Regions from separate parts of the Lelliottia sp. EB106-05-01-XG201 genome, predicted to be linked through region 3. Evidence: predicted binding sites of a transcription regulator. Region 3 holds the regulator's gene; each other region holds the start of a gene.

Region 1 (5,206 bases), 1.3 Mb from region 3:
GGTGCCGCAACCAGTACCAGCACCTTGATGCTGTTACAGCCGGCATTTTTCAGCAGGTCGATGGTGGCGATCATGGAGCCGCCGGTGGCGAGCATTGGGTCAACGACCAGCGCCATACGCTCGTCGATGTTAGACACCAGCTTCTGGAAATACGGGACGGGTTCGAGAGTTTCTTCGTTACGGTAGATACCGACTACGCTGATACGCGCGCTCGGTACGTGCTCCAGCACGCCTTCCATCATGCCCAGACCTGCGCGCAGGATTGGCACCACGGTAATTTTCTTACCTTTGATCTGCTCAACCTGAACCGGGCCGTTCCAGCCTTCGATGGTCACTTTTTCAGTTTCCAGGTCAGACGTCGCTTCGTAAGTCAGTAAGCTTCCAACTTCAGAGGCCAGTTCGCGAAAACGCTTCGTGCTGATGTCATGCTCACGCATCAGGCCCAGCTTGTGTTTAACGAGTGGGTGTTTCACTTCCACAATCTTCATTCTCATTCTCCTCTGAGGTGGCTACCGCAAAAAAAATCGCCGGATTATACCGCTTTTTTCCGGGTTCGCCATACCCATCTTGCTTGATGCCGATCAAGCAAAGTGGATTAGGGAGCGATAGTGAGTATAAAACAGGAAAAAAAAGAAGGGAGTTTTGCCGGGTGGCGCTGCGCTTACCCGGCTTACAGGGGGGAGAGCGCAGCGCCGCCGGGCGATTACAGGTCTGCGCCGTTAGTGGCGATCACCTTCTGATACCAGTCGAAAGATTTTTTCTTGCTGCGGTTCAGGGTGCCGTTACCTTCGTTGTCTTTATCAACAAAAATAAAGCCGTAACGTTTTTTCATTTCGCCGGTTCCGGCAGAGACCAGATCGATACAACCCCACGGGGTGTAACCCATCAGATCCACGCCATCTTCGACGACCGCTTTTTTCATTTCGCGGATATGAGCGTCGAGATAATCGATGCGGTACTGGTCATTGACCGTACCGTCACTCTCCTGCACGTCGATCGCTCCGAAGCCGTTCTCAACGATAAACAGCGGCAGCTGGTAGTGATCCCAGAACCAGTTCAGGGAGTAGCGCAGGCCCACCGGGTCAATCTGCCAGCCCCAGTCGGATTTCTGCACGTACGGGTTGGAAACGAGGCTTTTGCTCTCGTCATAATCAAGCTGCGGATTATCCGGCGTGGCTTTGGTGGCGAAGGACATGTAATAGCTGAAGCCGATGTAATCGACACAGCCCTGCTTCAGAGCTGCAATGTCCTCGTCGGTAATATCCAGCTCGAAACCGCGGCGCTCAAAGTAGTTCAGCAGATGCTGCGGATATTTTCCGCGCACGTGCACGTCGGTGAACCAGTAGCGACGGTGCATGGCGTTCATTGCCATCATGATGTCGTTTGGCGCGCAGCTCAGCGGATAGATTGGGCACATGGCAATCATGCAGCCGATTTGCAGGGACGGATTGATTTCACGTCCGGCTTTCACCGCCAGGGCGCTGGCCACCAGCTCATAGTGCGCGGCCTGGAACATCACCGGCTCGCGATCTTCACCCTCTTCGTATTTCAGGCCGGAGTTGGTGAAGGGTGCGAAATCTTCGTGGAAGTTGGCCTGGTTGTTGATCTCGTTGAAGGTCATCCAGTACTTCACTTTGTGCTGATAACGCTTAAAGCAGACGCTGGCGAAACGCACGAACATGTCGATCAGCTTACGGTTGCGCCAGCCGCCGTATTCGGTCACCAGATGGAAAGGCATCTCAAAGTGCGACAGGGTAATCACCGGCTCGATGCCGTGTTTCAGGCATTCATCGAACAGGTCGTCGTAGAATTTCAGACCGGCTTCGTTAGGCTCCAGCTCGTCGCCTTTCGGGAAAATGCGCGTCCAGGCAATGGAGGTGCGGAAACATTTAAAGCCCAGTTCGGCGAAAAGTTTGATGTCTTCTTTGTAGCGATGGTAAAAATCGATGGCTTCGTGGTTCGGGTAGTTTTTGCCCTGGATGACGCCCTGGGTGATTTCACGCGGTACGCCGTGCGCCCCGACCGTCATCACGTCCGCGACGCTTATCCCCTTACCGCCCTCTTTCCAGCCACCTTCCAGCTGATGCGCCGCCACCGCGCCGCCCCACAGAAAACCTTCTTTAAATCCTGGCATGCCTTTTCCCTCATTCTGCGTTATTTTCTGCAAAAACAATTACAGAAACCGGTTTCAGTCAAATCATGTGCAATGGCTTAGCCTGTTGCAAGCAGATTGCCGAAACCGGTTTCATTTTCGTGAACGGTATCAAGTTTGTCCTCGCCCAATGCAAAAATGTGTAAATTTTCAGCGACTTTTTTTGACCGCAGAATAGGCTCGCAAACGTTTGCCTGGACTGTTAGAATTGCGCCGATTTTTCTTACTATGCTATGCGTGGGGACTTAAGCCGTGACCAACAAAACTTCTCTCAGCTATAAAGATGCCGGTGTTGATATTGACGCAGGTAATGCGCTGGTTGACCGAATCAAAGGTGTGGTCAAAAAGACTCGCCGCCCTGAAGTGATGGGTGGTCTGGGTGGATTTGGCGCGCTGTGCGCACTGCCGCAAAAATATCGTGAGCCTGTTCTGGTTTCTGGCACTGACGGCGTGGGCACGAAGCTGCGTCTGGCGATGGATCTCAAACGCCACGACACCATCGGGATCGACCTGGTGGCCATGTGTGTGAACGACCTCGTGGTGCAGGGTGCTGAACCCCTCTTCTTCCTCGACTACTATGCGACCGGCAAACTGGACGTGGATACGGCCTCCAGCGTGATTACCGGTATCGCCGAAGGCTGTCTGCAGTCTGGCTGTGCGCTGGTCGGCGGCGAAACCGCAGAGATGCCGGGCATGTACCACGGTGAAGATTACGACGTCGCGGGCTTCTGCGTCGGCGTGGTAGAAAAATCAGAAATTATCGACGGCAGCAAAGTGGCCGATGGCGATGTCCTGATTGCCCTTGGCTCAAGCGGCCCACACTCGAACGGTTACTCCCTGGTGCGTAAGATCCTCGAAGTGAGCGGCTGCGACCCGGAAACCACCGAGCTCGAAGGCAAACCGCTGGCCGATCACCTGCTGGCACCGACCCGTATCTACGTGAAAAACATTCTTGAGCTGATCGAGAACGTTGACGTTCACGCCATTGCGCACCTGACCGGCGGCGGCTTCTGGGAAAATATCCCGCGCGTGCTGCCTGACAATACGCAGGCGGTGATCGACGAGTCCTCCTGGCAGTGGCCAGCCGTGTTCAACTGGCTGCAAACCGCGGGCAACGTCAGCCAGCACGAAATGTATCGCACCTTCAACTGCGGCGTCGGCATGCTGATTGCCCTGCCTGCCAGCGAAGCGGATAAAGCCGTTGAACTGATGAAGGCGAAAGGTGAAAACGCGTGGAAAATCGGTATCATCAAAGCTTCTGATTCCGAACAGCGCGTGGTCATTGAATGAAAAATATTGTGGTGCTCATTTCCGGTAACGGAAGCAATTTGCAGGCAATCATCGACGCCTGCAAACAGAAACAGATCAATGGCACCATTCGCGCAGTATTCAGCAACAAGGCCGATGCGTTCGGCCTTGAGCGTGCGCGGGATGCCCATATCCCGGCGCACGCGCTGGAAGCCTCACAGTTTGCCAGTCGTGAAGCCTTTGACCGGGAACTGGTGCATGAGATCGACGCCTATGCGCCGGATGTCGTGGTGCTGGCCGGGTATATGCGCATCTTAAGCCCGGTGTTTGTCTCTCACTATTCCGGCCGCCTGCTGAACATCCACCCTTCTCTTCTGCCGAAATATCCGGGCCTGCACACCCACCGTCAGGTGCTGGAAAATGGCGATGAGGAGCATGGTACCTCCGTGCATTTCGTCACCGACGAGCTGGACGGCGGGCCGGTGATTTTGCAGGCCAAAATTCCGGTGTTTGATGGCGACGACGAAGACGACATCACCGAGCGCGTCCAGACGCAGGAGCACGCCATTTATCCGTTAGTGGTGAGCTGGTTTGTCGACGGGCGTCTTGAGATGCGTGATAACGCCGCCTGGCTGGATGGCGTGAAGCTGCCCGCGCAGGGACATGCGGCGGACGAGTAGTCTGTTTTGCCCGGCGGCGCTGCGCTTGCACGGGCCTATGGTTTTTGTAGGTCGGGTAAGCGCAGCGCCACCCGACGCGCCTTTATCCCCCACCAACTCCCTAAATTCCCCCAGAAAAAAAATTAACTGTCATACTTTTCTGGCACAGTTGGACATCTCGTGTCAAAGCTCGCCATAATAGAATCGAGACGGATTTGCTGCGTCCCGTGATTGAAACGGAGTGTAAGTTGTAATGGGTCAGGAAAAGTTATACATCGAGAAAGAGCTAAGCTGGTTGGCGTTCAACGAACGTGTGCTTCAGGAAGCGGCTGATAAAAGCAATCCGCTGATTGAGCGTATGCGTTTTCTGGGTATTTATTCCAATAACCTGGATGAATTCTACAAGGTCCGTTTTGCCGAACTGAAACGGCGGATCATCATCAGCGAAGAGCAAGGTCTGAACTCCCATTCACGCCATCTGCTGGGAAAAATCCAGGCGCGCGTCCTGAAAGCGGACCAGGAATTTGACGGTCTGTATAACGAGCTGCTGCTCGAGATGGCACGCAACCAAATCTTCCTGATTAATGAACGTCAACTTTCCGCCAATCAACAAACCTGGCTGCGCCACTACTTCAAACACTATCTGCGCCAGCACATCACCCCTATTCTTATCAATCGCGAAACGGATCTGGTGCAGTTCCTGAAAGATGACTACACCTATCTGGCGGTTGAGATTATTCGCGGCGACTCCATTCGCTACGCGCTGCTGGAGATCCCGTCAGACAAAGTCCCGCGCTTTGTGAACCTGCCGCCGGAAACGCCGCGCCGCCGCAAGCCGATGATCCTGCTGGATAACATCCTGCGCTACTGCCTCGACGACATTTTCAAAGGCTTCTTCGATTACGACGCGCTGAACGCCTATTCCATGAAAATGACCCGTGACGCCGAGTACGACCTGGTGCACGAGATGGAAGCCAGCCTGATGGAGCTGATGTCCTCCAGCCTGAAACAGCGTCTGACCGCCGAACCGGTGCGCTTTGTGTATCAGCGCGACATGCCGGATGCGATGGTCGAAATGCTGCGTGACAAGCTGACCATCTCCCGCTACGACTCCATCGTGCCGGGCGGGCGTTACCACAACTTTAAA
Region 2 (5,206 bases), 1.4 Mb from region 3:
TGGCGTCGTAGAAGCCTTTCAGCTGCGCCACATCGCGCACGTCTGCCGGTTTGTCGCCCAGCTGACGATAAACCTGCGCCAGCGCGGTCGCGCCGAGGGCGTTGTGGCCTTTGCCGAGATCAATCAGCAGCAGGGCGTTATCCTCCGTGACCAGCTGCGGGGTGATGGTGTGACGCACATCTTCCACGCGGGCAAAGGCGGTGATGACCAGCGACAGCGGAGAGGTCATCTCGCGCTGCTCGCTGCCTTCCTGCCAGCGGGTTTTCATCGACATGGAGTCTTTGCCGACCGGAATGGTCAGACCCAGCGCCGGGCAGAGCTCTTCACCCACCGCTTTTACCGCTTCGTACAGGCCAGCGTCTTCGCCAGGGTGACCGGCTGCGGCCATCCAGTTCGCGGAGAGTTTGATGCGTTTGATGTCGCCAATCTGCGTCGCTGCGATGTTAGTCAGCGCTTCACCGACCGCCAGACGGGCAGAGGCGGCAAAGTCCAGAAGCGCCACCGGGGTACGTTCGCCCAGCGCCATCGCTTCGCCGTAGTAGCTGTCGAGACTCGCTGTAGTCACCGCGCAGTTCGCCACCGGGATCTGCCACGGGCCGACCATCTGATCGCGGGCCACCATACCGGTCACCGAGCGGTCGCCGATGGTCACGAGGAAGGTTTTTTCTGCGACGGCTGGCAGGTGCAGAACGCGATTCACCGCGTCAGCAATCGAGATACCGCGCACATCCAGCGCTTTGCCCGCGGCTTTGCGGGTTTCAACGTTGCGGGTCATCTTCGGCGTTTTGCCCAGCAGCACGTCGAGCGGCAGGTCAATCGGCTGATTGTCGAAATGCGGATCCTTCATGCTCAGGTGCAGCTCTTCCGTTGCTTCACCGATGACCGCGTAAGGTGCGCGCTCGCGACGACACAGTGCGTCAAACAGCGGCAGCTGATCCGGAGAGACCGCCAGCACGTAGCGCTCCTGGGATTCGTTACACCAGATTTCCAGCGGGCTCATGCCTGGCTCATCGCTCAGGATGTCGCGCAGGTTGAATTTGCCGCCGCGTCCGCCGTCGCTCACCAGCTCCGGCATGGCGTTAGACAGACCGCCCGCGCCGACGTCGTGGATAAACAGAATCGGGTTGGCGTCACCAAGCTGCCAGCAGCGGTCGATCACTTCCTGGCAGCGACGTTCCATTTCCGGGTTGTCGCGCTGCACGGAGGCGAAATCGAGATCCGCGTCAGACTGACCGGATGCCATTGAAGAAGCCGCCCCACCGCCCAGGCCGATGTTCATCGCCGGGCCGCCGAGGACGATCAGCTTCGCGCCGACGGTGATATCACCTTTCTGCACGTGATCGGCGCGGATATTACCGATCCCGCCCGCCAGCATGATCGGCTTGTGGTAGCCGCGCAGCTCTTCACCGTTGTGGCTGTCGACTTTCTCTTCATAGGTACGGAAGTAGCCGTTCAGGGCCGGGCGACCAAATTCGTTGTTAAACGCTGCGCCGCCCAGTGGACCTTCGGTCATGATGTCGAGCGCGGTGACGATACGCTCCGGCTTGCCAAAATCCTCTTCCCAAGGCTGTTCAAAGCCAGGAATACGCAGGTTGGAGACGGAGAAACCGACCAGGCCCGCTTTCGGTTTTGCGCCGCGTCCGGTTGCGCCTTCGTCACGGATTTCACCGCCGGAACCGGTCGCCGCACCCGGCCACGGGGAAATCGCCGTCGGGTGGTTGTGTGTTTCGACTTTCATCAGGATATGCGCTGGCTCCTGATGGAAGTCATAGCGCCCTGCTTCGCGGTCGGCGAAGAAGCGGCCTACCTCGGAACCCTCCATCACCGCCGCGTTGTCTTTATAGGCAGACAGCACGTGGTCAGGCGTTTGTTCCATGGTGTTTTTGATCATTTTGAACAGCGACTTCGGCTGTTCTTCGCCGTCGATAATCCAGGCGGCGTTGAAAATCTTATGGCGGCAGTGCTCGGAGTTGGCCTGCGCGAACATGTAGAGTTCGATGTCGTTCGGATTGCGGTTCAGCTTCACGAACGCATCCTGCAGGTAGTCAATCTCGTCGTCGGCCAGTGCCAGGCCGAGACGCAGGTTGGCATCAATCAGCGCCTGACGGCCTTCGCCCAGCAGATCCACGCTCTGTACCGGCGCAGGCTGATGGTGAGCGAAGAGCTGCTGTGCGTCATCCAGCGTCGCGAAAACGCTCTCCATCATGCGGTCGTGCAGCTCGTCGGCGACGGTCTGCCACTGTTCCGCGGTCAAGGTTGAGGCTTCAACGTAATACGCCACGCCGCGTTCCAGACGATTGATCTGGCTCAGGCCGCAGTTGTGAGCAATGTCAGTGGCTTTAGAAGACCAGGGGGAGATGGTGCCAGGGCGAGGCGTCGCAAGGACCAGTTTGCCGGTTGGCGTATGGCTGCTCAGGCTCGGGCCATACTTGAGCAGACGTTCAAGCTGCTCGCGCTGCTGCGCATTTAAGGGAGCATTCAGGTCAGCAAAATGGACATACTCAGCGTAAATATTGCTTACCGGAAGGTCGGCTGCCTGAAAACGTGCCAGCAGTTTGTTGATACGGAAGGCAGACAGTGCAGGCGAACCACGCAGAATTTCCATCATAAGTCTCTCGTCTTCGAAGCGCCTGAGGCGCTTACAGTGTGCGCAAGGGGAAAACGGGCGTCATTATAGAGAATCCTGAGCGCCGACGAAACCGTTTGCGTCGAAATAAAATCATCTCGCCTTTTTATCCATCGGTGTGACCTGTCTCTCTAATTTGTTGCCAACTGACGCAAGTTTGCGCAAAATGCCGCTCAATCAATGGCAAACCTTATAATCAACATGGCTACAGCACACTGAGGCAACGCACGGCGCAGAGAATTAACTAATTGAAAAAATTAAAGATTAATTATCTGCTCATCGGCATTGTGACATTGCTGCTGGCAGCGGCCCTCTGGCCTTCTATCCCCTGGTTCGGCAAAGCCGAAAACCGTATCGCCGCGATCCAATCGCGGGGGGAGCTGCGCGTCAGTACGATCAGCTCTCCGCTGACCTACAACAATGTGAACGGCAAAATCACTGGTCTCGATTACGAGCTGGCGCAGCAGTTTGCCGACTACCTCGGCGTGAAGCTCAAAATCACCGTTCGCCAGAATATCAGCCAGCTGTTTGACGACCTGGATAACGACGATGCCGATATGCTGGCCGCCGGGCTGGTCTATAACAGCGAGCGCAGCAAAAGCTATCAGCCAGGACCAACCTACTATTCCGTCTCGCAGCAGCTGGTCTATCGCGTCGGCAGTTTGCGCCCCCGCACTCTTGCCACTCTGACCGATCAGCAGCTCACCATCGCGCCCGGGCATGTGGTGATTGAGGATCTGCGCTCCCTCAAAGAGAAGAAATTCCCCGATCTCAGCTGGAAGGTCGACGAGAAGCTCGGCACCACGGCGCTGCTGGAACAGGTAAAAGATAAAAAGCTGGCGTACACCATCGCCGATTCGGTGGCGATCAGTCTGTTCCAGCGCGTGCACCCGGAGATTGCGGTGGCGCTGGATGTGACCGACGAACAGCCCGTCACCTGGTTTAGCCCTCTCGACGAGGATCAAACCCTCTCCGCCGCGATGCTCGATTTCTTCAATTCAATGAACGAAGACGGCACGCTCGCACGCCTTGAGGAGAAATATCTCGGCCACGGCGGAGATTTCGATTACGTCGATACCCGCAGCTTCCTGCGCGCGGTGGATAGCGTTCTGCCGGATCTCCAGCCGTTGTTTGAGAAATACGCCCAGGAGATCGACTGGCGTCTGCTGGCGGCGATTTCCTATCAGGAATCCCACTGGGACGCGCAGGCGACTTCCCCGACCGGCGTGCGCGGCCTGATGATGCTCACCAAGAATACTGCGCAAAGCCTCGGTCTGACGGACCGTACCGATGCGGAACAGAGCATCAGCGGCGGCGCGCGCTATCTGCAGGATATGATGGCGAAAGTGCCGGAGACGGTGCCGGAAGAGGAGCGGATCTGGTTTGCGCTGGCGGCGTACAACATGGGTTACGCGCACATGCTCGACGCGCGGGCGTTGACCGCCAAAACCAAAGGTAATCCTGACAGCTGGTCTGACGTTAAACAGCGTCTGCCGCTGCTCAGCCAAAAGCCCTGGTATAACAAACTCACATACGGCTATGCGCGCGGGCACGAGGCCTACGCGTATGTGGAAAATATCCGTAAGTACCAGATAAGCCTGGAAGGGTATCTGCTGGAGAAAGAGAAGGAAGTGATAGAGGCGAATCAGCTGGCGCAGAGCTATCCGGTGGTGTCACCGAATGAGCTTAATCACCCGACGACTTCAGTTCTGCCTTTTGTTGCTTTTTCTGCTGACGGCGCATTCGAAAGAAATCGCTTAATAGCTCCGAACAGTCTGGTGCAAGCACCCCGCCGATAATCTGCACCTGGTGGTTCATACCAGGGTGTCCTAGCACATCCATCAGTGACCCCGCCGCGCCGGTTTTTTCATCCCGCGCGCCGTACACCAGCGTGCCGATGCGGCTGTGAACCATCGCGCCGGAGCACATCACGCAGGGTTCGAGCGTGACGTACAGCGTGGTGTCGAGTAAACGATAATTCTGCAGTACCAGCCCGCCCTGACGCAGGGCCATGATTTCCGCATGCGCGGTCGGATCGTGGCGGCCAATCGGACGGTTCCACCCTTCGCCAATCACCTGATTGTTATGCACCAGAACGGCACCCACGGGCACTTCGCCCTCATCCCAGGCGCGTTTTGCAAGGGAGAGCGCGTGGCGCATCCAGTATTCATGGTTGAGTTCAAGGTCAGACAACGAAAGGTACTCCAGTTGGAAAGCGGGCGGCATTATACACACCCGTTATGGTTAACACTATTCCAGTTGCTGAAGTTCGCCCGACGGCGTGACGCGCCAGCGGTGCTGGCAGAAATAGAGCAGCGGGTTATCCTGCTTGCTGTCGCTGTAGCCGCTGTAAAGACGCAGCGGCGTGCCGATTTTCTTCTCGAGCTGCACCACTTTCTCATGGCCCAGACAGCGCAGCGTCAGTACCCAGCCGCCGTAAGCGCGGCCCATCTGGGTGGCAATCAGATTGACGCGCGGCAGCCAGGGGGTGTCGAAATAGACCTGCTCCACCAGCGGCTGCGGCGAGCCGGTAATCAGCCAGATATCGGCGTCGTTGGCGTTGAGATATTGCGTCAGGCG
Region 3 (5,206 bases):
AAAGAAAAAAACCACCACCGCTCGCAAGCAGTCCACCTCCAGTAAGGCCCTCACCAGTAAAACCCGAAGCAAACCGACCCGCACCGCAAAAGTGACTCCGGAAAAATGCACCGTGCGTAAAGGACACAAAACTAACTGCGTGAAAGTGGGCAAAACGGCGAAGCTCTCTGAGGTGCATAAAGTGCGCGTGCAGAAAGCGCAAAAAACCGCGATGAACAAACTGATGGGTCAGATTGGCAAACCGTATCACTGGGGCGGCACCTCCCCGCGCACCGGTTTCGACTGCAGCGGTCTGGTCTATTACGCGTATAAAGATCTGGTGAAGTTCCGCATTCCGCGCACCGCGAACGAGATGTATCACCTGCGCGATGCCGCGTCGGTTAATCGCGGTGAACTGGAGAGCGGCGATCTGGTGTTCTTCCGCACCCAGGGTCGCGGCACTGCCGATCACGTGGGCGTTTACGTCGGCAACGGGAAATTCATTCAGTCTCCTCGCAGCGGCCAGGACATTCAAATCACCTCCCTGAGCGAAGACTACTGGGTTCGCCATTACGTTGGCGCGCGCCGCGTGATGACACCGAAAACCATTCGCTAATCCCTGCCCTGCCGCGCCGTCGGCAGGGTAAGTTCCTCTTTTGCATACCCTTTCAATTTGCTACTCTATCCATGCACTCAATAGGGTTATTGGCGTGCAACACTATAATAAGGAGAGAAGCAATGTCGTTCGAATTACCTGCATTACCGTATGCAAAAGACGCCCTGGCTCCGCACATTTCCGCGGAAACCCTGGAGTATCACTACGGCAAACACCATCAGACCTATGTCACTAACCTGAACAATCTGGTGAAAGGCACTGCGTTTGAAGGCAAAACGCTGGAAGAGATCGTGCGTAGCTCTGAAGGTGGCGTGTTCAACAACGCGGCTCAGGTCTGGAACCACACGTTCTACTGGCACTGCCTGGCCCCGAACGCCGGTGGCGAACCGACCGGTGAACTGGCTGCAGCGATCAATGCCGCGTTTGGCAGCTTTGCAGATTTCAAAGCGAAGTTTACTGACGCCGCAATCAAGAACTTCGGTTCTGGCTGGACGTGGCTGGTGAAAGAGGCTGATGGCAAACTGGCTATCGTTTCCACCTCTAACGCAGGCACCCCACTGACCACCAGCGCGAAACCGCTGATGACCGTCGATGTGTGGGAGCACGCTTACTATATCGATTACCGTAACGCTCGCCCGAACTACCTTGAGCACTTCTGGGCGCTGGTTAACTGGGAATTTGTGGCGAAGAACTTCGCCGCGTAAGAGACACGCAGAAGGGTTTTGCCCTTCTGCGTTTTTGGTTTATTCCGTCACGCTGGCCGGTTCCGGCTGTTTGCGACCGGATGTGAGAACCAGCAGCAGACCAAGAGCCGCAATAATCGCCCCCATCACCGGGACAAAGCTGTATCCCAGCCCGCCCGAAATCACCGCCCCACCCGCTGCCGCGCCGAGCGCATTACCGAGATTAAACGCGCCGATATTCACGGACGACGACAGACCCGGCGCTTCGTGTGCCACACGCATCACGCGCATCTGCAACGGCGGAACCACCGCAAAGGTCGCCGCGCCCCACACCACCATCGCAATGGCCGCCCCGAATTCGTTACGCGCCAGCCAGGGAATGGCGAGCATAATCACAATCAGCAGGGTTAAGAAGCCTTTCAGCGTACCGGTAACCGAGCGATCCGCCAGCTTGCCGCCGAGATAGTTCCCGAGTGAGAAGCCAACGCCGATCAGGACCAGCATCGCCGTCACAAACAGCGGCGTCGCGTGGGTAATGTCATGCAGCACGGGAGAGATATAGGTGTAGAGCGTGAACATCGCGCCTGCGCCGAGCACCGTCGTTAACAGGGCAGACAGCACCTGCGGGCGCACCAGCACCGACAGCTCTTTGCGCACGTCCGGGCGCTCGCCCGCCTCGCCTTTCGGCAGGGAGAAGAACAGCGCGATCATCGCCACCACGCCCAGCCCGGCGGTCGCCAGGAACGACATTCGCCAGCCAATCACTTCCCCGAGCCAGGTCGCCGCCGGAACGCCGCCAATGTTGGCGATGGTCAGGCCCATAAACATCGTCGCCACCGCGCTCGCCTGTTTATGTTTTGGCACCACGCTCGCGGCCACCACTGAGCCTAAGCCAAAGAACGCGCCATGGTTCAGGCTGGTCAGAATGCGCGACAGCAGCAGCGTCGTGTAATCCGGCGCAATCGCCGACAGCACGTTGCCGAGGGTAAAAATCGCCATCAGGAAGATCAGCGCATTGCGGCGGGCGCGATGGGAGAGCAATAGCGTCATGAGCGGCGCACCGATCATCACACCAATTGCATAGGCGCTGATGAGCATCCCCGCCGCTGGAATGGAGACGTCCACGCCTTTAGCAATGACGGGCAGCAGCCCCATCGGGGAAAACTCGGTGGTGCCGATGCCAAAAGCGCCAATCGCCAGGGCCAGCAGGGGAAAATTGATTTTCATTGTTAACTCCGGATGCCGTGTCGTCGTCATCGCGCGACACGGGACTAAGATGGCAAAAGCATGACATCAATCACAAAAAATGAGAAGTTAACAAATTAGCAAAAGATTTTTGCAGGATGGGTAACAATCAGGGAGAGGAGACGAGGGAGAGAACTCTCCCTCGCTTAAATCAGTGCAGGGCTGCGGTCAGACCTGCTGCAACAATCAAAGCCAGCACAATAACGGTCGTGGTCAGCGAAAACTTCAGATCGGTACTCATCAATTTTTCTCCTTTTAATCACCTTACGAAAAGTGAGCTTGCTCATTTTTACACAGTTTACCCCAAAAATCTTCCTGGATTTAGACTGATAACCGTTTTTGCTCTTCCCCTTTTCATCAAGATAAGACAAAATTCCACGCTAAATTTATAAGCGTACCGGCCACTGACCCCCTCCTGACGTTCTGAGTCGTTTTCCCGGCGTATCGCAATTCACATTGCGAGATAAGGGTGAGAGAAGGCAAACGTTTACCTTTAAGTATTTCAGGAGTTTAAGATATGGTCTGGAGTGACATGTAATGGCAACAATTAAAGATGTGGCGAAACGCGCAAACGTTTCCACTACAACCGTATCACATGTAATTAACAAAACGCGTTTTGTTGCGGAAGAGACGCGCAACGCCGTATGGGCTGCCATCAAAGAGCTGCACTACTCCCCGAGTGCCGTGGCGCGCAGCCTGAAAGTGAACCACACCAAATCGATCGGCCTGCTGGCGACCAGCAGCGAAGCCGCCTATTTCGCGGAGATCATCGAAGCCGTTGAGAAAAACTGCTTCCAGAAGGGCTACACCCTGATCCTTGGCAACGCCTGGAACAGCCAGGAAAAGCAGCGCGCTTACCTGTCGATGATGGCGCAAAAGCGCGTCGATGGCCTGCTGGTGATGTGTTCTGAATACCCGGAATCCGTGCTCTCCATGCTGGAAGAGTACCGTCACATCCCGATGGTGGTGATGGACTGGGGCGATACCCGCGCCGATTTCACCGACTCCGTGAACGACAACGCCTTCGAAGGCGGCTACATGGCGGGCCGTTACCTGATTGAACGCGGCCACCGCGAAATCGGCGTGATCCCGGGTCCGCTGGAGCGCAACACCGGCGCAGGCCGTCTGGCTGGTTTCATGAAAGCGATGGAAGAAGCGCTGATCACGGTGCCGGAAAACTGGATCGTGCAGGGCGACTTCGAGCCGGAGTCCGGCTATCGCGCGATGCAGCAGATTGTCTCCCAGTCACATCGCCCGACCGCGGTCTTTATCGGCGGCGATATTATGGCGATGGGCGCGCTTTGCGCAGCCGACGAACTCGGTTTGCGCGTCCCGCAGGACATTTCTGTGATCGGGTACGATAACGTGCGCAACGCCCGCTACTTCACCCCGGCGCTGACGACCATTCACCAGCCGAAAGACTCGCTGGGTGAAACGGCCTTCAACATGCTGATGGACCGCATCGTCAGCAAACGCGAAGAGTCGCAGTCGATTGAAGTCCACCCGCGCCTGATTGAGCGCCGCTCCGTCGCCGACGGTCCGTTCCGCGACTACCGCCGTTAATCACCTCTGAGGGGCCGGTTATTCCGGCTCCTTCAGCCACTCTCTGTTCAGCGTTTCGCTATCCCCCAGATACTCCAGCAGCCACGCCAGGGCCGGTGACATATCGTTTTGCTGCCAGGTCAGGCAACAGGCCGCATCCGGGAACGGGTTTTCCAGCGTTAAGGCCACCCACTCACCGCGATCGATACGCGGACGCGCGAAATGCACCGGCACCATCCCGACGCACAGCCCTGCGGAAAGACAGGTCGCCGAGGTTTCCCAGTCAGGGGCCACCACCCGCCGCTGGTTATCCAGCAGCCAGGTGATGCGTTTTGGCAGCGATCGGGACGTATCTTCCAGCACCAGCGACGGCCAGTTGCGCAACGTGTCATCGCTCAACGGGCCTTCAATAGCGGCGAGGGGATGATCGCGCGCCACGACGCAGGTCCAGCTCAGGGCTCCCATATCGCGAAAGGCATAACGTCCGCCCACCGGGATCGCCTGCGTGGCACCGATCGCCATCTCCACCCTGCCGTCAGAGAGCGCATCCCACACGCCGTTGAACACCTCCTGGGACACGCGCAGCTCCACGTCCGAGAAGTGGCGGTAAAAATCGACCACCATCTGGCGGGTGCGTTCCGGTTTGACGATGTTATCCACCGCAATGGCGAGATGGCCGCGCCAGCCGTTGGCAATCTGCTGACACTGCTCGCGGGTGATCATCATTTTTTTGATAACAGATCGCCCTTCTTTCAAAAACCAGACGCCCGCAGGCGTCAGGACGACGTCGCGGTGGCGGCGCTCAAACAGCGGAACCGCCAGCCACTCTTCAAGCTGACGCACGGTATAGCTTACCGCAGACGGAACGCGGTGCAGTTCCTGGGCCGCGCCGCTAAAGCTGCCGTTGCGCGCAACCGCATCAACCACTTCTAAGGAATATTCAGACCACATTTTTTGCCTGCAAAATTTTTGAATGCAACCACCAAATATTAGCGTTTCACAAGGCAGTTTGCACTCCCTACACTCTGCGCCAGTGAATACCCGCCCTCTTTAGGAAATAAAAACAATGCAACCCAACAAAGGATTCCTGGTCTGGCTCGGCGGCTTAAGCGTGCTGGGCTTCCTGGCCACCGACATGTAC
Region 4 (5,206 bases), 1.8 Mb from region 3:
AGCGTTTTTCGGTGCCGTGCTGCTGCTGATTGGCAACATCGTCTGGCTCGGGAGTCACTATCGTCGTCGCTTCCGCGCGGATAACGCCATCGCCTCCGCCTGCTACTTTGCCGGCCATTTCCTGATTGTGCGTTCGCTGTATATTTAATAGTGCTTGACTCTGGAGTCGACTCCAGAGTGTATGCTGCGGTTAATGAGAAAATTATCATTACCGGAGAGTGCCATGTCGACTCCAGAAACATCGAAAAAAGTGCCGCAATTCTCGGCACTTAAACTCAGTCCCGTCCCCACAAAAGACGACTGCTGCTGCGACAGCGGATGCGAAACCCAGGCTGCGCCCGTACTGCCTGAAAGCGGCGATCGCTATACCTGGATTGTCAACGGTATGGACTGCGCCGCATGCGCCCGCAAAGTCGAAAATGCGGTGAAACAGGTGGCGGGCGTCAACCAGGTTCAGGTGCTGTTCGCCACCGAAAAACTGCTGGTCAGCGCCGATGCTGACGTCAGCAAGCAGGTTGAAGCGGCGGTGACCAAAGCCGGCTACTCCCTGCGTAGCGAGCAGGAACCTGCCGAAAAAATCTCTCCCCTGCGGGAAAATCTGCCGCTCATCACCCTGATTATCATGATGGCGCTCAGCTGGGCGTTGGAACAGGTTAACCACCCGCTTGGCAATCTGGCGTTTATTGCCACCACGCTGGTTGGGCTGTTCCCCATCGCCCGTCAGTCCCTGCGTCTGATCAAAACCGGCAGCTGGTTCGCGATTGAAACCTTAATGAGCGTCGCGGCAATCGGCGCGCTGTTTATTGGCGCGACGGCGGAAGCGGCGATGGTCCTGCTCCTGTTCCTGATCGGCGAACGCCTTGAAGGCTGGGCAGCAAGCCGGGCGCGCAAAGGGGTCAGCGCGTTAATGGCGCTGAAACCGGAGACGGCGACAGTGGTGGTGAATGGCGAGCGCCAGACGGTCGCTATCACGGCGCTGCGTCCGGGCGATGTGATGGAGGTGGCCGCCGGGGGGCGTTTGCCTGCGGACGGGACGCTTCTCACCGCGACGGCCAGTTTCGACGAAAGCGCCCTGACCGGCGAATCGATTCCCGTTGAGCGCGAGACCGGCGAGAAAGTCCCCGCCGGGGCCACCAGCGTGGACCGTCTGGTGCAGCTCAAGGTGCTTTCCGAACCGGGCGACAGCGCCATTGACCGCATTCTGAAACTGATCGAAGAGGCCGAAGAGCGCCGCGCGCCCGTCGAGCGCTTTATCGATCGCTTCAGCCGCATCTACACGCCGGTAATTATGCTGATTGCCCTGCTGGTGGCGGTGGTTCCGCCGCTGCTGTTCAGCGCCCCGTGGGAGGCGTGGATCTATAAAGGGCTGACGCTGCTGCTGATCGGCTGTCCGTGTGCGCTGGTGATTTCAACGCCTGCGGCCATCACCTCGGGTCTGGCCGCCGCCGCACGACGCGGTGCGCTGATTAAAGGCGGTGCGGCGCTGGAACAGCTCAGCCAGGTTCAGCAGATCGCCTTCGATAAAACCGGCACGCTGACCGTCGGCAAACCGCAGGTCACGGGCATTTATCCTGCCGATGACGCCCTGCTGGCGCTGGCCGCCGCCGTCGAGCAGGGTTCGACTCACCCGCTGGCGCAGGCAATTGTGCGTGAAGCGCAGTCGCGCGGGCTGACGATTCCTGAGGCCAGCGCGCAGCGAGCGCTGATGGGCTCAGGCATCGAAGCGGAAGTTGAGGGCAGCAAGGTGCTGATTTGCGCTGCCGATAAATTCCCGGCCGAGGAGTTTAGCCCGCAAATCCGCGAGCTGGAGCAGGCCGGGCAGACGGTGGTGATCGTCGTTATCGACGGCGTGGCAAAAGGGGTGTTGGCCCTGCGCGATACCCTGCGTGAAGATGCCAAAGAGGCCGTGGCGGCGCTGCATCAGCTGGGGATTCAGGGCGTGATCCTGACCGGGGATAACCCGCGCGCGGCGGCAGCGATTGCCAATGAGCTGGGTCTGGAATTTAAGGCCGGGCTGTTACCAGCGGATAAAGTGCAGGCCGTGACGGGTCTGAACGCTCAGGCCCCGTTGGCGATGGTCGGCGACGGCATCAACGACGCTCCGGCAATGAAAGCCGCGACGATTGGGATTGCGATGGGCAGCGGGACCGACGTGGCGCTCGAAACCGCCGATGCGGCGCTGACGCACAACCGGTTAACCGGCCTCGCGCAGATGATCTCACTGGCACGTGCGACGCGAGCCAATATTCGTCAGAACATCACGATTGCGCTGGGACTGAAGGGGATTTTCCTGGTCACCACACTGCTGGGGATAACAGGTCTGTGGCTGGCGGTATTAGCGGATACGGGGGCGACGGTGCTGGTGACGGCGAACGCACTGCGGTTGTTGCGCCGGAGATGATAAACGCCGGGTGGCGGCTTCGCCTTACCCGGCCTACGTTTTCGTACCCTTGTATGCCGGGTTCACCCGGCAAACCACGACTACCCTTTGCGCACCAGATACCGATACGGAAGGGAGCCCGTCTCTTGCGCCACCAGCTCATGTTCCATAAAGGTACAAAAACCGGGGATATCGCGGGTGGTCGCAGGATCGTCAGCAATGATCAGCAGCGTCTCGCCGGTCTGCATGTTGCGCACGGTTTTGCGCACCATCATCACCGGCTCCGGGCACCGGAGGCCCTGCGCATCAAGGGTATGGTCGGGGCTGGAAAACAGGTCGGTCATCATCTTCTCGTTTACATCAAAAAAACGGCTGTAGTTTACGCCGCGTTTTCGGCAAAGCAAACAAGGTTAACGATTGCGCGAAAATTAGCCATTGCAATACGAACTGAAAGCAGTATCATGCGGCGGCTTTATTGGGTTCCCTCACCCCAAATATTAATCAAAAAGGTCACAATATGACGCAGTTCTCTCAAACGCAGCGCGTAAAAGCGTTGTTCTGGCTATCGCTATTCCATCTGCTGGTGATCACTTCCAGTAACTATCTGGTGCAGTTGCCGATCTCCATTTTTGGTTTCCATACCACCTGGGGCGCATTCAGCTTCCCGTTTATCTTCCTCGCGACCGATTTGACCGTGCGTATCTTTGGCGCGCCGTTGGCCCGACGCATTATCTTTGCGGTGATGCTGCCTGCGCTGTTCGTCTCGTACGTCATCTCTTCCCTGTTCTACATGGGAAGCTGGCAGGGCTTTGAGGCGCTGACGCACTTCAACCTGTTTGTCGCCCGTATCGCTGCCGCCAGCTTTATGGCCTACGCCCTGGGGCAGATCCTCGACGTTCACGTCTTTAACCGTCTGCGACAGAACCACCGCTGGTGGATGGCACCGACGGCGTCCACGCTGTTCGGCAACGTCAGCGACACGCTAGCCTTCTTCTTCATCGCCTTCTGGCGCAGCCCGGATGCCTTTATGGCCGCCCACTGGATGGAAATCGCGCTGGTGGACTACTGCTTCAAAGTGCTGATCAGCATTGTCTTCTTCCTGCCGATGTACGGCGTGCTGCTGAATATGCTGCTGAAAAGGCTGGCGGATAAATCTGAAATCTCGGCATTGCAGGCAGGTTAAAGGTTCGGTTTATCAGTTGTGATAAGATGGATGAATGAGCCGTTATGGCCGTTTATCGAAAGGAATAAGTTAATGCGCAATCTGGTTAAATATGTCGGGATTGGCCTGCTGGTAGTGGGTCTGGCGGCCTGTGATAACAGCGATACGAAGACCCCTGCTCAGGGCGCGTCCGCGGAAAGTAATGCCACCGGACAGCCGGTTAATCTGATGGATGGCAAACTCAGCTTCTCTCTGCCAGCGGATATGACCGATCAGAGCGGCAAGCTGGGCACCCAGGCGAACAACATGCACGTCTATTCCGATGCCACCGGGCAGAAAGCGGTCATCGTGATTGTCGGTGACGACACCAATGAAGATCTGGCGGTGCTGACCAAGCGTCTGGAAGATCAACAGCGTAGCCGCGATCCGCAGCTGCAGGTGGTAACCAACAAGTCCATCGAACTGAAAGGCCACACCCTGCAACAGCTGGACAGCATTATCTCTGCCAAAGGCCAGACCGCGTACTCTTCCGTGGTGCTCGGCAAAGTGGACGGCAAACTGCTGACCATGCAGATCACCCTGCCAGCTGACGATCAGCAGAAAGCGCAGACCGCCGCAGAAAACATCATCAATACCCTCGTGATTCAGTAATTTTCATCACGATTCAACGGCCTCCGTCGCTTGCGCCGGGGGCCGTTTTTTTAAGCGCCAGGTCAGCAGGAACGCAACGCCCACCAGCCCCGCCGCCGCCAGATAGATAACCGGAACGCCCGCGTAGGCCATCAACAGCCCGGCCAGTGGCCCGGTCACCCCCAGCGACATATCCATAAACACGGTATAAGTCGCCAGCGCCGAACCCTGATTCTGCTGCGGCACTGCTTTCACCGCCACCACGCCCAGCGCCGGGAAGACCAGCGAGAAACCCGCGCCCGCGAGGAATACGCCTATCTTCGCCACCCACGGCTCACCCGCAATGCCCGTCAGCAGCAGGCCGACAATCTCCACGCTAAAGCAGATCATCGCCACGTTCAGCCCGCCAAGGCGGTTGATACCGTTCGGGAACAGCAGGCGCGCGCCGACGAAGGCGCAGCTAAACAGCGTCAGGGCGAACGCTGCGCCGTCCCAGCCTTTAGCGTCATAAAACAGGGTGATGAAAGTGGCGATCACGCCAAAACCGGCGGACGCCAGGGCCAGCGCCATGCCGTAGGGCCAGACGCGCCCGAGCACCGCGCGAAACGGCAGCGGCTTGCCTTTGCTGGCTTTCACCTTCGGTCGTGGGAGCGCGAGTAAAATCGCGATCAGCGCGACGACCATAATAGTGATCGCCAGTCCGTGCAGCCCACCCCACGCATAGCACACCACACCCAGCGGCGCGCCGAGGGCCATCGCGCCGTAGGTAACAATCCCGTTCCACGAAATCACGCGCCCGATATGCGGCGTGCCGACCACGCCTACGCCCCATAGCGTCGAGCCGGTCCCCGCCAGACTTTGCCCGATACCTAAAATCACACGCCCCAGACACAGCAGTGCCAGGCTGAGCAGCGGCCAGCCGCTGGTGGTCGCCGCCAGAAGATAGCTCAGGCCACTGAGAAAACAGCCACACAACCCCACCACGACGATACTTTTCGGGCCAAACAGATCGGCATACCGCCCCGACTGCGGAC

What was found. The regulator PurR, encoded in region 3, represses purine synthesis genes. The targets are predictions, from matches to a motif close to CANGCAAACGTTTGCNTG.
Region 1: a site for PurR is predicted at 2,332-2,349, ahead of purM (phosphoribosylformylglycinamidine cyclo-ligase). Genes of this name have one in related genera too.
Region 2: a site for PurR is predicted at 2,693-2,710, ahead of purL (phosphoribosylformylglycinamidine synthase). Genes of this name have one in related genera too.
Region 4: a site for PurR is predicted at 2,787-2,804, ahead of tusA (sulfurtransferase TusA). Genes of this name have one in related genera too.

Annotation. Positions count from the first base shown of each region.
Region 1 covers NZ_JBYTDV010000001.1:1,342,769-1,347,974, reverse strand. Annotated here, with positions in the region: gene upp (uracil phosphoribosyltransferase) at 1-488, opposite strand, end outside; gene AC3WS9_RS06285 (6-phospho-beta-glucosidase) at 704-2,134, opposite strand; gene purM (phosphoribosylformylglycinamidine cyclo-ligase) at 2,405-3,442, shown strand; gene purN (phosphoribosylglycinamide formyltransferase) at 3,439-4,080, shown strand; gene ppk1 (polyphosphate kinase 1) at 4,313-5,206, shown strand, end outside.
Region 2 covers NZ_JBYTDV010000001.1:1,268,127-1,273,332, reverse strand. Annotated here, with positions in the region: gene purL (phosphoribosylformylglycinamidine synthase) at 1-2,608, opposite strand, end outside; partial or broken gene mltF (membrane-bound lytic murein transglycosylase MltF) at 2,860-4,425, shown strand; gene tadA (tRNA adenosine(34) deaminase TadA) at 4,313-4,852, opposite strand; gene yfhb (phosphatidylglycerophosphatase C) at 4,877-5,206, opposite strand, start outside.
Region 3 covers NZ_JBYTDV010000001.1:2,640,974-2,646,179, forward strand. Annotated here, with positions in the region: gene AC3WS9_RS12435 (C40 family peptidase) at 1-595, shown strand, start outside; gene sodB (superoxide dismutase [Fe]) at 718-1,299, shown strand; gene AC3WS9_RS12445 (MFS transporter) at 1,339-2,505, opposite strand; gene cydH (cytochrome bd-I oxidase subunit CydH) at 2,675-2,764, opposite strand; gene purR (HTH-type transcriptional repressor PurR) at 3,061-4,086, shown strand; gene punR (DNA-binding transcriptional activator PunR) at 4,105-5,016, opposite strand; gene punC (purine nucleoside transporter PunC) at 5,132-5,206, shown strand, end outside.
Region 4 covers NZ_JBYTDV010000001.1:4,427,199-4,432,404, forward strand. Annotated here, with positions in the region: gene AC3WS9_RS20745 (lysoplasmalogenase) at 1-148, shown strand, start outside; gene zntA (Zn(II)/Cd(II)/Pb(II) translocating P-type ATPase ZntA) at 224-2,401, shown strand; gene tusA (sulfurtransferase TusA) at 2,482-2,724, opposite strand; gene AC3WS9_RS20760 (7-cyano-7-deazaguanine/7-aminomethyl-7-deazaguanine transporter) at 2,898-3,563, shown strand; gene AC3WS9_RS20765 (DcrB family lipoprotein) at 3,636-4,193, shown strand; gene AC3WS9_RS20770 (MFS transporter) at 4,200-5,206, opposite strand, start outside.